2 regions of the Mesorhizobium sp. RIZ17 genome follow, and region 2 is predicted to be linked to the other one. Evidence: predicted binding sites of a transcription regulator. Region 2 holds the regulator's gene; the other holds the start of a gene.

Evidence for each region. Region 2 encodes PhoB, which activates phosphate uptake and scavenging genes when phosphate is short. Its sites were predicted from a motif close to TGTCATNNANCTGTCAT; they were not measured.
Region 1: the regulator PhoB is predicted to act here: its motif matches at 5,747-5,763, upstream of WDX12_RS01700 (acid phosphatase).

The regions. Positions count from the first base shown of each region.
Region 1 covers NZ_CP147861.1:326,857-334,820, reverse strand. The annotation lists gene WDX12_RS01735 (ABC transporter ATP-binding protein) at 1-1,001, shown strand, start outside; gene WDX12_RS01730 (DUF6665 family protein) at 1,011-1,322, shown strand; gene WDX12_RS01725 (alpha/beta fold hydrolase) at 1,319-2,173, opposite strand; gene WDX12_RS01720 (cupin domain-containing protein) at 2,247-2,591, opposite strand; gene petA (ubiquinol-cytochrome c reductase iron-sulfur subunit) at 2,904-3,464, shown strand; gene WDX12_RS01710 (cytochrome b) at 3,481-4,782, shown strand; gene WDX12_RS01705 (cytochrome c1) at 4,810-5,667, shown strand; gene WDX12_RS01700 (acid phosphatase) at 5,808-6,503, shown strand; gene WDX12_RS01695 (adenine phosphoribosyltransferase) at 6,699-7,244, shown strand; gene WDX12_RS01690 (MaoC family dehydratase) at 7,372-7,842, opposite strand; gene WDX12_RS01685 (MaoC family dehydratase) at 7,839-7,964, opposite strand, start outside.
Region 2 covers NZ_CP147861.1:1,237,298-1,245,261, forward strand. The annotation lists gene xylF (D-xylose ABC transporter substrate-binding protein) at 1-404, opposite strand, end outside; gene WDX12_RS06100 (ROK family protein) at 771-2,012, shown strand; gene phoB (phosphate regulon transcriptional regulator PhoB) at 2,341-3,030, opposite strand; gene phoU (phosphate signaling complex protein PhoU) at 3,047-3,754, opposite strand; gene pstB (phosphate ABC transporter ATP-binding protein PstB) at 3,775-4,578, opposite strand; gene pstA (phosphate ABC transporter permease PstA) at 4,575-5,426, opposite strand; gene pstC (phosphate ABC transporter permease subunit PstC) at 5,430-6,416, opposite strand; gene pstS (phosphate ABC transporter substrate-binding protein PstS) at 6,483-7,541, opposite strand.

The DNA of each region.
Region 1 (7,964 bases), 910 kb from region 2:
TCTATCTGTGGGTCGAAGGTTCGATCACCGTCGGCGCCGTCGCCTTCACGCTGTCGCTGGTGCTCAGGCTGAACATGCTGCTGGGACGGTTGATGATGCAGCTCAACGGCATTTTGAGGAATCTCGGCGTGCTGGAGAATTCCAAGGCGCTGATCTCGCAGCCTCTGGGTCTGACCGACGCGCCGGATGCCAAGGAACTGGTTGTCACAGGCGGCCGCATCGACGTCAGCAACGTCACCTTCCATTACGGCAAGGGGCGAGGTGTGCTCGACGGCATCGATCTCGTCGTGCGTCCGGGCGAGAAGGTCGGGCTGGTCGGGCCGTCCGGAGCGGGCAAGACGACTTTGGCCAATCTGATCCTGCGCCTCTACGATCTGGAAGGTGGCCAGATCCTGATCGACGGTCAGGACATCGCGCAGGTGACGCAGAATTCGCTGCGCGGCAATATCGGCGTGGTCAGCCAGGACACCGCGCTTTTCCACCGCTCGCTGCGCGACAACATCAAGCTTGGCATGCCGGACGCCACCGACGCGCAAGTGATCGCCGCGGCGAAGAAGGCCGAGGCGCATGAGTTCATCCTGGGACTGCGCGACAATCGCGATCGCGCCGGCTACGAGGCCTATGTCGGCGAGCGCGGCGTGAAGCTCTCGGGCGGCCAGCGGCAGCGCGTCGCGATCGCGCGCGTCTTTCTCAAGGATGCGCCGATCTTGATCCTCGACGAGGCGACCTCGGCGCTCGATTCGGACATCGAGGCGGCGATCCAGGAAAATCTGACGCGTCTGATGGAAAGCAAGACCGTGATCGCGATCGCGCACCGGCTGTCGACGATCGCGGCGCTCGACCGGCTGGTGGTGCTCGACGGCGGCCGCATCGTCGAACAGGGCACGCATGACGAGCTGGTGGCGCTCGACGGGCTCTATGCGCGGCTCTGGAAACGACAGTCCGGCGGCTTCCTTTTCAACGAGGAAAGCGTGCTGGAAGAGACGCGACCGGCGGAGTAGAACGGCGCCATGTCGGTACGCATGCCCACGAATTTCGGACGGTCAGGCGCGCAGGAAAGCGCGCTCGACCTGCTCGGCCACGAAATCCTCGCCGAAAAAGCCGCCGCGCTCGGCCGCGCCGGCCAGCGCGTGGAGGAAACCCTTGCCAAGTTGCGCGAGGGCGGCGAGGGCGAGCATCGCAACCGGTTGCTCAAGGAAGCGGCCGCGGCCGTTCACGCCTACTTCATCCAGCGCGAGCTTTGCGGCCTGCGCAAGCATGACGCCGTGATCCGTGAGTACGACATTCCAAGGGCGGTGCTGGTCAGGCTCGGCGCCAGCTAGCCGCCGATTTCCTCGCGGAAGCGCGCCAGCCGGGCAGCGAGCGCCTCGGGGTTCTCTTCAGCCGCGAAGTGTCCACTGTCGGCGATGATGTCGCCTTCCACCCGCGATAGACCGGCGGACCGTAAGCCCTCGAGATAATCGGCGATGTCGCCGGTTTCGGCCGAGCCCCTGAGATAAAGCACCGGCGTGGCGATTGGCGCCCTGGGCGGGGCGGAATTGATCTTGGCGTCCGCGGCGAAAGCGCGGTACCAGTCGAAGCCAGCCTTGAGACTTTCCGGCCGCGAATAGGCCTTGGCATAAATGTCCCTGGCTTCCGCAGGGATCGCCGATTTTTCCTTCGAAAGAATATCGAAAAAGAAATCGAAATAGGCGCGCTCGTGGCCGCTCACCAGCATCTCGGGCAAAGCCGGGATCGCATGGAAAGCGAAATGCCAGATATGCGGATTGCGGATGACTTCTTCCCACGGCGCTACGCCGGGGATGACGACGTCCATGATCGCCGCGCCTGACAATGCCTCGGGCTCGTCGCGCAACAGGGCGAATGCGATCTGGCCGCCGACATCATGACCGGCGACGATGACCTGCCGCAAGCCGCAGGCGCCAATCAGACCCTTCATCAATCTTGCCAGATGTGTCTTTTCACCAGTCTCGGGCGCACCGTGCGAGCTGCCGATGCCGGGCAGATCCGGCGCGACCACGCGCTGGTTCTCGGCCAGCCGGTCGATGATTGCCTCGAATGCATATGAACTCTGCGGCCAGCCATGCAGCAGCAGAAGGCCGGGCGCGTCGAACGGTCCGGCTTCCCGGATTGCGATAGCCATCCCCTCGACCTCGACGGCGTGTGTTTGCATGCTTCGATCTCCATCGGTGCCAGATGGACGGAACTAGGCTGCGCTCACGCTTCGGACAGGTGGATTGGAAGAATCATTCCAGCCACTCGGTGATGAAGTGGCCGTTCTCGTGGATGTCGGTGCTTTCGAGCGGGCCGGGGCCGAGATTGGTGAATTTGTGCGGCGTGTCGGGGGGCACGATCAGTATCTGGCCGGCCGTGGCCCTGATTTGCTGGTCGCCGATCGTGAACAGGCCGGTGCCGGAGCGGATGACGAAGATCTCTGCATAGGGATGCTTGTGCAGGCGCGGGCCGCCGCCGACCGTCGGCTGATAGTTGAAGATCAGGCAGGAATTGGCGCCGAACCGGCCGCATTGCAGTTCGCCTTTCCAGCGGTCGGGTGCCTCGGCCCAGCTGTCGCGTTCAATGACATGCGCCATGGCTGGACAATAGACCGGGCCAGAAGCCGATGTCGAGGCGAACATTGGCTCGATTTCACCCGGGATTTCCCGCTGTTTCATCCTGTCCGGCGGCCGAGCGGGGATGCGCCGGCCACGGCCGCCGCGCATCCCCGCGACAATCTGCCCTTGTGCCTTCACCCGACTGGACAAAAACGGGCCGCACGCATAAACCGAAAATCCAAATGCCGGAGGAATTCGCTAGCCTGTTCGCCATGCGCTGTCGGGCAGGTGCGATTGAGCGGGGACAAGGCTCGGCCTCCGGTTAGGAAGAGGCGAAAGGATCAGGCACCCGTGAGCGCAACCGACATCCACGATCCCAACCGTCGCGATTTTCTCTATGTAGCCACCGGCATGGCCGCCGTTGTCGGCGCTGGAGCCGTCGCGTGGCCGTTCATCGACCAGATGCGTCCCGACGCCTCGACGCTGGCGCTGGCCTCGGTCGAGGTCGATGTCTCCTCGCTGCAGCCGGGCAGCTCGCTGATCGTCAAGTGGCGCGGCAAGCCGGTGGTGGTGCGCAACCGCACCGAAAAGGAAATGAAAGACGGCGAGGCCGTCAATCTCGCCGATCTCAAGGATCCGATCGCGCGCAATGCCAACCTGCCGTCCGACGCGCCGGCGACCGATGCCAACCGCACCACGCCCGGCAAGGAAGCCTGGATGGTGATGGTGCAGGTCTGCACCCATCTCGGCTGCATCCCGCTCGGCCAGGAAGGCGATTTCGGCGGCTGGTTCTGCCCGTGCCACGGTTCGCAATACGACACCGCCGGCCGCATCCGCAAAGGCCCGGCGCCGGAGAACATGGCGATCCCGGTATTCAAGTTCATTTCCGATACCAAGATCCTTATCGGTTGAGGCAGGGGATATTTCGATGAGCGAGGGACACTCGACCTATACGCCCAAGACCGGTATCGAGCGCTGGTTCGACGCCCGCATGCCGCTGCCGCGGCTGATCTATGACAGCTTCGTCGCCTATCCGGTGCCGCGCAACCTCAACTACATGTGGACGTTCGGCGGCATCCTGTCGATCATGCTGGTCTCGCAGATCCTGACCGGCATCGTGCTGGCCATGCACTACACGTCCGACACCACTCTCGCCTTCGATTCGGTCGAGAAGATCATGCGCGACGTGAATTCGGGCTGGCTGCTGCGCTATCTGCATGCCAACGGCGCCTCGTTCTTCTTCATCGCCGTTTACCTGCATATCTTCCGGGGCCTCTTCTACGGCTCCTACAAGGCGCCGCGCGAGCTCCTGTGGATCCTCGGCTGCATCATCTACCTCCTGATGATGGCGACCGGCTTCATGGGCTATGTGCTGCCCTGGGGCCAGATGAGCTTCTGGGGCGCCACCGTCATCACCGGCTTCTTCAGCGCCATCCCGCTGGTCGGCAACTGGATCCAGCAGCTGCTGCTCGGCGGCTTCGCCGTCGACGATCCGACGCTGAACCGCTTCTTCGCGCTGCACTACCTGTTGCCGTTCATGATCGCCGGCGTGGTGGTGTTGCACGTCTGGGCGCTGCATGTCGTGGGCCAGTCGAATCCGACCGGCATCGAGGTCAAGTCGAAGACCGACACCGTGGCGTTCACGCCCTATGCGACCATCAAGGACGCGTTTGGCATGATCGTGTTCCTGTTCGTCTTTGCTTATTTCGTCTTCTACCTGCCGAATTATCTCGGCCATGCCGACAACTATATCGTCGCCAACCCGCTGAAGACGCCGGCCCACATCGTTCCGGAATGGTACTTCCTGCCGTTCTACGCGATCCTGCGCGCCATCACCTTCAACGTCGGGCCGATCAACTCCAAACTCGGCGGCGTGCTGTGCATGTTCGGCGCCATCGCCATGCTGTTCCTGGTGCCGTGGCTCGATACCTCCAAGGTGCGCTCGGCAGTGTACCGCCCGTGGTACAAGCTGTTCTTCTGGCTGTTCGTGGCCGACGCCATCCTGCTTGGCTGGCTTGGCTCGCAGCCGGCGGAAGGCGCTTATGTGTTCATGGCGCAGATGGCCACGCTCTTCTACTTCGCCTTCTTCCTGATCATCATGCCGGTGCTCGGCCTGATCGAGACGCCGCGCAGGCTGCCGAACTCGATCACCGAGGCGGTGCTGGAGAAGAACAAAGGCGGCAGCGGGCATCCGGCGGGCGCCACGGCCGCACCACAGACCAAGGGCTGAGCGGTAGAGAATCTAAGGGGATTTGGCATGAAGAAGATTCTCACCTCGCTGGCGCTGATCGGCCTTGTGGCTGCCGGCACCGCGGCAATAGCCGCTGAAGAGGAACACAACGCGGCCGCGCCGACGCATTTCCCGATCAACGAGCCGAAGGAAATGAGCTGGAGCTTCACCGGCCCGTTCGGAACCTATGACAAGGCGCAGCTGCAGCGCGGCCTCAAGGTTTACAAGGAAGTCTGCTCGGCCTGCCATTCGATGAATCTGGTGGCGTTCCGCACGCTGTCGGACCTTGGCTATTCCGAGGCCCAGATCAAGTCGCTGGCCGCGAGCTACACGATCCATGACGGCCCCAACGATGCCGGCGACATGTTCGATCGTCCCGGCAAGCCGTCGGACCATTTCCCGGCGCCGTTCCCGAATGTAGAGGCCGCGGCAGCTGCCAATGGCGGGGCCGCTCCGCCGGACATGTCGCTGCTCGCCAAGGCGCGCGGCGTCGAGCGCGGTTTTCCGCAGTTCGTCTTCGACATCTTCACCCAGTATGATGCGGGTGGCCCGGACTACATCCACTCGCTGCTGACCGGCTACGATCAGACGCCGCCCGCCGGCATGGTCATCCCGGAAGGCACGCACTACAATCCGTATTTCATGTCGGGCGTGTCGCTGAAGATGCCGAAGCCGCTCTCCGACGGTCAGGTGACTTATGACGACGGCGCGCCGCAGACAGTCGATCAGTATTCTCGCGATGTGGCGAGCTTCCTGGCATGGGCGGCAGAGCCGCATATGGAAGACCGCAAGAAGACCGGCTTCCGCGTGCTGGCGTTCCTGCTGCTGTTCGGCGCATTGATCTACATGACCAAGCGCCGCGTGTGGGCCGACGTGGCGCACTGAGGCGCTATCGACCGCACGCAATCCAAGAAGGGCGCCGCAAGGCGCCCTTCTTGCATTTCGGCATGCGTAAACCGGACCATGTCACATGGCCGTCATCGCGGGCGGTGATCCTGCCTTGCCCTCATCAAAGGATCACACCCATGAGAAGATACGTCTCGCTCGCGGCCGGCTTCCTGCTGCTCGTCACTGGATACGCCGCCCATGCTGACGAAGCCCAGCCTTTCGTCACCAACAAGGACATCGACCTGACGATGATCCTGCCGCCGCCGCCAGCCAATGATTCGGCGGAAACCAAAGCCGAGCTCGGCGAGGTGCTGACGTTGCAGGTGACGCGCACGCCGGAAATGGAAAAGCGCGCCATCGCCGATGCCGAAGAGAATGTCTGGCGCTTCGCGGATGTCATGGGGCCGAAGTTCAACAAGGAAACGCTGCCGAAGTTCAGCGCCTTCTTCGATCGCGTCGTGGCGACCGAAGGCGCCGTCGTCGATCCGGCCAAGGATGTCTGGAAGCGTCCGCGCCCACATCAGCTCAGCGACCTGGTCAAGCCGGTCGTGAAGCTGTCGAACTCCGGTTCCTGGCCGTCGGGTCATGCGACGGTCGGCACCATGATGGGCATCATCCTCGCCGATATGGTTCCGGAAAAGCGCGCCGAGATCATGGCGCGTGCGGCCGAATTCGCCCATAACCGCGTGGTCGGCGGCATCCACTATCCGTCCGACATCGAGATGGGAAAGATTTCCGGCAGCGTCATCGCCGCGGTCCTGCTCAACCGCCCCGATTTCAAGGCCGAATACGAAGTGGCGCGCTCCGAGTTGCGCTCGGATCTCGGCATGTAGTCGCGGCGATCTCGTCTGCCTTTCGAAGGGCGCCTTCGCAGGCGCCCTTTTCATTATGGCCGAGGCCGTTCAGGGGCTGATCCTTTGCCGGATGTGCTTGTCTCTGGCGTAACATCGCGGTAGCCCTTGTCGGTCGCGTCGGGCAGCAATGGCCGACGCCGTCAAATCCGACAGCCGGACACGCGGAAAGCCTCGATGAAATCCTCCCTCGAAGACACGCTGCTTGCGGCCATCCGCACCATTCCGGATTACCCCAGGCCCGGCATCCTGTTTCGCGACATCACCACGCTGCTCGGCAATGCGCGCGCCTTTCGCCGCGCCATCGACGAGCTGGTGCATCCCTATGCCGGGCTGAAGATCGACAAGATCGCCGGCATCGAGGCGCGCGGCTTCATCCTGGGCGGCGCCGTGGCGCACCAGCTTTCGGCGGGCTTCGTGCCGATCCGCAAGAAGGGCAAGCTGCCTTATGAGACGGTGCGCGTGGCCTACAGCCTCGAATACGGGCTGGACGAGATGGAGATGCACAAGGACGGCGTCTCGCCGGGCGAGAAGGTGATCGTGGTCGACGACCTGATTGCCACCGGCGGCACGGCGGAAGCGGCGGTGAAGCTGCTCAGGCAAATCGGCGCCGACATCGTCGCGGGCTGCTTCGTCATCGACCTGCCGGACCTCGGCGGCCGCAAGAAGCTGGAAGCGCTCGACGTGCCGGTCAGGACGCTGATCGGGTTCGAGGGGCATTAGTGAGTAGTGAATAGTGAATAGTGAATAGTGAATGGCTATTCGATGATAAGCGTCGAATTTATCCGCGCACACTACACACTACACACTACACACTACACACTACACACTACTCACCATTCACCATTCACTACTCCACCTTCACCAGCACGGCGCTGTCGAACTCGATGACCTTGTCGCCGGTCGAATCGGAGGCCTCGCAGCGCAGTGTGAGCAGGTTCCAGCCCGGACGCCCGGCAAGCGGGCGGTGGGCCAAGGCGGTGCGCGTGAAGGTCACCGTCTCGCCGGCATAGACCGGCTTCAGCCATTTCAAATTGCGGAAGCCGGGCGAGGGGCCGAATTCGGGTTGCGGGCCGGGGCCGGTCCAGCGCACGCCCTCGGTCTCCATGCGCTTTTCGAGGTTGTATTTCATCCAGGTGGCGGCGGTGTGCCAGCCGGAGGCGCAGAGCCCGCCAAGCACGCTGTTCTTCGCCGCCTCCTCGTCGACGTGGAAGACCTGCGGATCGTATTTCCTGGCGAACGCCTTGATCTCGTCGGCCTCGAATTTATGCGAGCCGAGCGTGACGGTCTGGCCGATCAGGAAGAATTCGTCGAGGGTCATGCCCCGGCCCCGCGGGTCAGGAACATACCGGTGTTCTCCAGCTCGAAGACGCTTTCGCCGCGCTGGTTGACGAGCTCGCTGCGCATGGTGATCAAGCCGAGCTGCGGCCTCGATTTGGATTG
Region 2 (7,964 bases):
ATGCGGCCGACTTCCTTGTTGTCGAAGGTCAGGTAGAAGACGTCCTTGTTCTCGATCAGGCGGTCATAGCCGACGACCGGAATGCCTTCGTCGAGCGCCTTCTGCACCGCCGGACCGATGGCCGAGGCATCCTGAGCCAGGATGATCAGCGAATTGGCGCCCTGCGAGATCAGGCTTTCGACATCGGTCAGCTGCTTGCCCGGATTGGACTGCGCGTCGGCCGAAATATACTTGTCGCCGGCGGCCTCGATGGCTGCCTTCATCGCCGCTTCGTCGGTCTTCCAGCGCTCTTCCTGGAAATTCGACCAAGAGACGCCGATCACCTTGTCCTTCGCCTCGGCGACCGACGCCAACGTCAGCGACATGGCAACGCCCGCCAGGATGGCGGCTGCGAATTTCTTCATGATATCCTCCCTGCGCTCTGTGCGGCGCGACCCAGACTGGCCCGAAGGCCGGTACAGAGGCTTTTTTTCGAGCCTCAAAAAAATAGTGATCCAGCAAAACGACGCTGTCAACCGCGATTCTGATGGGTTTTGATGGGTCCGAACATTTTTTTCGACACCCGCAATAAATAATGACATGGACCTTGGCTTCTGCCAGTATCCAGAAGCAATTCCAGGAAAAGTGCGCAGCGGTTTTCCGCCCGGAATTGCGTCAGAACAAAAGACAGACGGTTCGCCGTTTCCGCAAATGGTGAACCGTCTGGCGTGTCAACGCTAGGCCATGGCATCATCACAAGGCCGCGATGACCGGGGAGGACGTGCGAAGACATGTCGGTCGGAATCCGTCACGACGATTTGCGCCGGCGCAACCGCGCCATGGTGATTTCGGCCGTGCGCCGCGCCGGCCAGCCTTCGCGCACGGAGATTGCCGCCACCACCGGGCTCAGCCACTCGACCATTTCGGCGATCTCCGCCGATCTGATCCAGGAAGGCATTCTCACCGAGAGCAAGGCCAGCGAGCCGACGGCGCTGAAACGCGGCCGGCCGCAGATCGGCCTGGCGCTGAACCCTGAAGCCGCCGCGGTGCTGACCGTGGTCTTGTCGCTGAACTTCCTGTCGGTCGCCGTGATCGATTATGCCGGCCAGGTGGTCGCCGAGGAGCAGCAGCGCTTGGACACGCTTGTCATGCCCCGCGACGACTTGATCGGCGAATGCGTGGCGATCGTCCGGCGCCGGCTGCAGGATCCCGACCTCGACGTGAGCAGCGTCGCCCGCATCGCCATGGGCATCCAGGGCATCACCGATTCCCACGCACGGGCCATGCTGTGGTCGCCGATAACGCCGCTGACCGACATTCCTTTCGCCGACATCCTCGAGCAGGAATTCGGCATCCCCGCCACCATGGAGAACGACTGCAACATGATGGCGGTGGCGCTGCAATGGCGCGACCCCGAGCGCTATCGCGACGACTTCATCGCCATCCTCCTGTCGCACGGCATCGGCATGGGTCTGGTGCTGAAGGGCGCGCTGTTCACCGGCACGCATTCCTCGGGCGGCGAATTCGGCCACATGATCCACCGCCCGGGCGGCGCGCTTTGCCGCTGCGGCCGGCGCGGCTGCGTCGAGGCCTATGCCGGCAATTACGCGATCTGGCGCAGCGCCATGAAAATGAGCGAGGACGCCGAGCCGGTCGACGTCGGCGACGCCGACATGCGAGCCCTGGCCGCCAAGGCGCGCGAGAAGGACGGCCCCGAGCGGGAGGCTTACCGTCGGGCAGGCGAGGCGCTTGGTTTCGGTCTCGGCAGCCTGTTCGCCCTCATCGACCCGGCGCCCGTGGCCATGGTCGGCGTCAGCGCGGCCGCCTTCGACCTGATCGAGCCGGCGCTAAGGGAGGCGATCGCCCAGACCGCGGGCGGCCAGCACTCGGAATCGATCTCCTTCGACACCGAGCCTAACGAGCTGCCGCTGATCCGCGAAGGCTGCGCCATGCGCGCGCTGACCTTCGTCGACCAGGAGATTTTCGCGCCGGGCATGCAGGCAAGAGCGGGCAGCGGAAAAAACGTGGCCTGAGCGGCTTTGAAGTGACCGCTGGTCGCTGAGGACAGCAGCAGACGCTTGAGATTAGCGATGGCCCCGCAGCTTCGTCATTCCAGGGCGAAACAGGAGCGAAGCGACGCAGCGCAGACCCTGGAATCCATGCCGTTACTTCGATCGTAGGCGCAGCGGAGCAGAATTCTGCACCGCCCCGGCGCGTCGAAGTCACGGAATGGATCCTCGGGTCTGCGCTGCGTCGCTACGCTCCTTGCTCCGCCCGTGGATGACGACGCTAGAAGCGTCTCGGCTAATCACCATCGCAGATGCCGGGAGCGGAGCCCGTCAGCGCTTCCGCGCCCTATCCCTAATCCTCCCTGATCGCGTAACCCGCCCCGCGAATGGTTCGGATGACGTCGGGCATGCGGCCGTTGTTGACCGCCTTGCGCAGGCGGCCGACATGGACGTCCACCGTGCGCTCGTCGATATAGATCGTCTCGCCCCAGACATTGTCGAGCAGTTGGCTGCGCGAGAACACGCGGCCAGGATGCCGCATCATGAATTCGAGCAGGCGGAACTCGGTCGGGCCGAGCCTTATCTCGCTCTTCTTGCGGTAGACGCGATGCGACTCGCGGTCGAGCACGATGTCGCCGACCTTGAGCACGCTGGACAGCACCTCCGGCTTGGCGCGGCGCAGCAGCGCCTTGACGCGCGCCATGAATTCCGGCGTCGAGAACGGCTTGACCAGGTAGTCGTCGGCGCCGGTCGAGAGCCCGCGCACGCGGTCGCTTTCCTCGCCCCGCGCCGTCAGCATGATGATCGGCAGCCGCTCGGTCTCGGGCCGCATCCTGAGGCGCCGGCAGAGCTCGATGCCGGAAACCGCCGGCACCATCCAGTCGAGCACGAGCAGGTCGGGAACGTTTTCCTGAAGGCGGATTTCGGCCTCGTCGCCGCGGGTCACCACTTCCACCTGGTAACCCTCGGATTCGAGATTGTAGCGGAGCAGCACCCCCAGCGGCTCCTCATCCTCCACCACCATGATGCGTGGCGCGATCATCGGGGTAACCTTCTCGTCAGGCCGCCGGCGCCGACATTGCCGTCTCGTCCTGCTTGGGACGGTTGGCGGGCAATTGCGTACCGGTGAGCACATAATAGGCGTTCTCGGCGATGTTGGTCACATGGTCGCCGATGCGCTCGAGATTCTTGGCGCAGAACAGAAGATGCGTGCAAGCGGTGATGTTGCGCGGATCTTCCATCATGTAGGTCAACAGCTCGCGGAAGACGGACGTGTATTTGACGTCGATGCGCTCGTCGTCGTTGCGCAGCTTGGCCAGCGCAGTGGCGTCGCCCACCATATATTCCTGGGTCACGGCCTGGACCTGGATCAGCACCAGCTGCGCCATGGAATCGATCGAATGCGTGAGGTCGCGCGGCGCGGTGCTGACGCCGACCGCGCCAACGCGCTTGGCGATGTTCTTGGCAAGATCGCCGATGCGTTCGAGATCGCCCGCCATGCGGATCGAGCCGACAACGTTGCGCAGGTCGTCCGCCATCGGCTGCCGCTTGGCGATCAGCGTGATGGCGCGGTCGTCAAGCTCGCGCTGGCGCGCGTCCATGATGGCGTCGTCGGAGACGACGCGCTGCGCCAGCGCATTGTCGGTTTCGAGCAGGGCCCTGGTCGCGCCGCCGACCATGGAGCCGGCCAGATCGCCCATGTCGTTGATAAGCCGGCTGATCTGCCTCAGATCCTCGTCGAAGGAGGCGACGGTATGTTCGGCCATGATGATGTCCTCGTATGAACTCAGCCGAAGCGGCCGGTGATGTAGTCCTGCGTGCGCTTTTCGCGGGGCGAGGTGAAGATCTTCTCGGTCCGGTCGAACTCCACCAGCTCGCCCAGATACATGAACGCCGTCTGCCTCGACACGCGCGCCGCCTGCTGCATGTTGTGGGTGACGATGACGATCGTATAGTCGGCCTGCAACTCGTCGATCAGTTCCTCGATCTTGGCGGTCGACAGCGGATCGAGCGCCGAGGCCGGCTCGTCGAGCAGGATGACCTCGGGCTTCACCGCCACGGTGCGGGCGATGCACAGGCGCTGCTGTTGGCCGCCGGAAAGGCTGAGGCCGCTGGCGTTGAGCTTGTCCTTGACCTCGTTCCACAGCGCGGCGCGCTTCAGCGCCGACTCGACGCGGCTGTCCATCTCGGCCTTGCTGATCTTCTCATACAGCCTGACGCCGAAGGCGATGTTCTCGTAGATCGACATCGGGAACGGCGTCGGCTTCTGGAACACCATGCCGATCTTGGTGCGCAGAAGGTTGAGGTCCTGCGAGCGGTCGAGGATGTTCTTGCCGTCGAGCAGTACCTGGCCCTCGGCGCTCTGCTTCGGATAGAGCTCGTAGATGCGGTTGAGCACGCGCAGCAGCGTCGACTTCCCGCAGCCCGACGGGCCGATGAAGGCGGTCACGCTGCGCTCCGGCAAGGACAGGTTGATGTCCTTCAGCGCCTTCGATTGGCCATAGTAGAAATTGAGGTTCTTGACCTCGATCTTGGCCTTCTCGACGGTCGTGTCGGCTACGTTCAGGTCGGTGGACAACATCGGTTTCATCTGTCCTCTCTGCGTCCGGTCAGGCTGCGGGCGATAATGCTCAGCCCGAGAACCGTAAGGGTGATTATGAGTGCGCCCGTCCAGGCCAGCTGCTGCCATTCCTCGTAAGGGCTGAGGGCGAACTGGAAGATGGTCACCGGCAGGCTGGCCATCGGGGCATTGAGATTGCTCGACCAGAACTGGTTGTTGAGCGCGGTGAAGAGAAGCGGCGCGGTTTCGCCGGAGATGCGGGCGATCGCCAGCAGGATGCCGGTCACGATGCCGGACAGGGCCGCGCGGTAGGCGACCGAGCGGATCACCACCCAGCGTGGCGCGCCGATGGCGGTGCCCGCTTCGCGCAGCGCGTTGGGCACGAGGTTCAGCATGTCCTCTGTGGTGCGCACCACGACGGGGATCACCAGGATCGACAGGGCGACGGCGCCGGCAATCGCCGAGAAGTGCCCCATCGGCCGTACCATCAGCTCATAGACGAACAGGCCGATGATGATCGATGGCGCCGACAGCAGGATGTCGTTGATGAAGCGCACGATCGTCGTGAGCTTCGAGAAGCGCCCGTACTCGGCCATGTAGGTACCGGCCAGCACGCCGATCGGCGTGCCGACGATGATGCCGATGATCGTCATGACGATGCTGCCGTAGATGGCGTTGAGCAGGCCGCCGGCGTCGCCGGGCGGCGGCGTCATCTGCGTGAACACGGCCAGGTTCACCCCGGAGAGCCCCTTATAGAGCAGCGCCCCGAGGATCAACGCCAGCCAGGCGAGGCCGATGCCCGCCGCGACGACGCACAGCGCCATCATCACGGCGTTCTTGCGTTTGCGGCTTTGGTGAAGCGATGCGGCAGTCGACATCGGTCAGGCTCCCGTGCGGCTATCGATGCGCAACAGCATGTAGCGTGCGAGCGCGAGGATGATGAAGGTGATGATGAACAGGATCAGGCCGAGCGATACCAGCGAGGACGTATAGAGATCGCCGTCGGCCTCGGTGAATTCGTTGGCGATGGTCGCCGAGATCGTCGTGCCCGGCGCAAACAGCGAGGCGCTGATGCGGTGGGCGTTGCCGATGACGAAGGTGACGGCCATCGTCTCGCCGAGCGCGCGGCCGAGGCCGAGCATGACGCCGCCCATGATGCCGACGCGGGTATAGGGGATGGTCACGCGCCGGGTCACTTCCCAGGTCGTGCAGCCGATGCCGTAGGCCGATTCCTTCAGCACCGCCGGCACCGTGTCGAACACGTCCTTGGTGATCGAGGTGATGAAGGGCAGCACCATGATGGCGAGGATCAGCGACGAGGTCAGCAGGCCGATGCCGTAGGGCGGGCCGGCAAACAGGCTGGAGAGCCCCGGTATGCCGTGGAAAATATAGATGATGAAGGGCTGCACCGTCGTCTGCAGGAACGGCGCGAAGACGAACAGGCCCCAGATGCCGTAGATGATCGAGGGAATGCCGGCAAGCAGCTCGACCGCAATGCCGATCGGGCGCCGTAGCGGGCGCGGGCAAAGCTCGGTCAGGAAGACGGCGATGCCGATGCCGATCGGCACGGCGATGAGGATGGCGATGGCCGAGGTGACGATGGTGCCGTAGATGGGCGCCAGCGCGCCGAAATTCTCGGTGACCGGGTTCCAGGATTCGGTGGTGAGGAAGGAGAAGCCGAACTTCGACAGCGCCTCCCACGAGCCGGCGACCAGCGAGATCGCGACGCCGCCGAGCAGAACCAGCACGAGGATGGCGGAAAGGCGGGTGGCCGTCCGGAAGGCCATGTCGGTGAAGGCGAAGCGGCGCACTGTCGCTTCTCTGGTCCGCAGGGCGGACGATGTCGCGGCTTCGGAAACGGCTGTCATTTACCCCCTCGCATTTCGAAAGAGACAGGAGGGCGCCCAAAGGCGCCCTCCTTTATTCGCTAGGAATTACATGCCGGAGTAGAGCGGCTTGCCGTTCGCGTCGACGATGTCCTTGCCCCACATCGCCTCGACACTCTTCACGACGGCGTCGGGCATCGGAACATAGTCCAGGCTGGCGGCCAGCTCGTCGCCCTTGGCGTAGGACCAGGCGAAGAACTTGAGCGCTTCGGTCGTGGCCGCGGCGTCGTCGGGCTTCTTGTAGACGAGGATCCAGGTGGCCGACGTCATCGGCCAGGATTCAGCGCCGGCCTGGTTGGCCAGGATGACGCCGTAGCCCGGCTGCGAGCTCCAGTCGGCATTGGCCGCGGCGGCCGAGAAGGCAGCGGCGGTCGGCTCGACCTTCTTGCCGTCCTTGTTGATCAGGTCGGTGTAGGTCAGCTTGTTCTGCTTGGCATAGGCGTATTCGACGTAGCCGATCGCGCCGCCGGTCTGCGAGACGTTGTTGGCGACGCCTTCGTTGCCCTTGGCGCCGATGCCCACCGGCCATTCGAGCGCGGTGTTGACGCCGACCTTCGACTTCCAGTCGGCGCTGACGTCGGCCAGGTAGTAGCTGAAGTTGAACGTGGTGCCCGAGCCGTCCGAGCGGTGCACGACGGCGATCGCCTGGTCGGGCAGCTTGGCGTCGGGGTTGAGCTTCTTGATCGCTTCGTCGTTCCAGTTGGTGATCTTGCCGGAGAAGATGTCGGCCAGCGTCGGACCGTCGAGAACCAGTTCGCCCGGCTTGATGCCCTCGAGGTTGACGACCGGAACGATGCCGCCCATCACCATCGGGAACTGCGCCAGCCCGGTGGAGTTGAGATCCTCGCCCTTCAGCGGCGCGTCGGAAGCGCCGAAGGTCACGGTCTTGGCCTTGATCTGCTTGATGCCGCCGCCGGAGCCGATCGACTGGTAGTTGAGACCGATGCCGGTCTCCTTCTTGTAGGCGTCAGCCCACTTCGCATAGATCGGATAGGGGAAGGTGGCGCCGGCGCCGGAAATGTCGGCTGCCATCGCGGCGGAGATGCTAAGGGTTGATGCCGCAGCCATTGCAATCGCAACGGCCGCCGAGCGGATGAAATGTCTCATGTGGCCTGCTCCTGTTCGGAAGATGGTCTCTCGGCACCCGTTGTATCGGCGCCCGGTGAGGGCAATAGCTCTCGATTATTACAGTCGCATGACAGTTTCGTGTCAGCCCAGTAACGCCCGAACGGGGATGTCTGGAGAGGTCCGCGGCGGCCTCGCGGGACCGGCCGGAGTTTGCCGCGGGAATCAGTAACTTGTCTGACTTTTGAATCAAAAATTATCCCGGCGGCCGGGTCACGGCCGCCGGGAAATAAAATCCGGACGAGAGCGCGTTGCCTGTACGCCAGAGCGGATCATGGCCTGGCCATCGCCGAAAACAGGGTCCGTTGGGGTAGAGTCGACGCTGTTTCTTGTTGGCGGTCGCCGCTCCCGCCCGTAACTGAAAGGCGGAATCGATATGCCCATTGTCCTGGCTTGGCACATGCT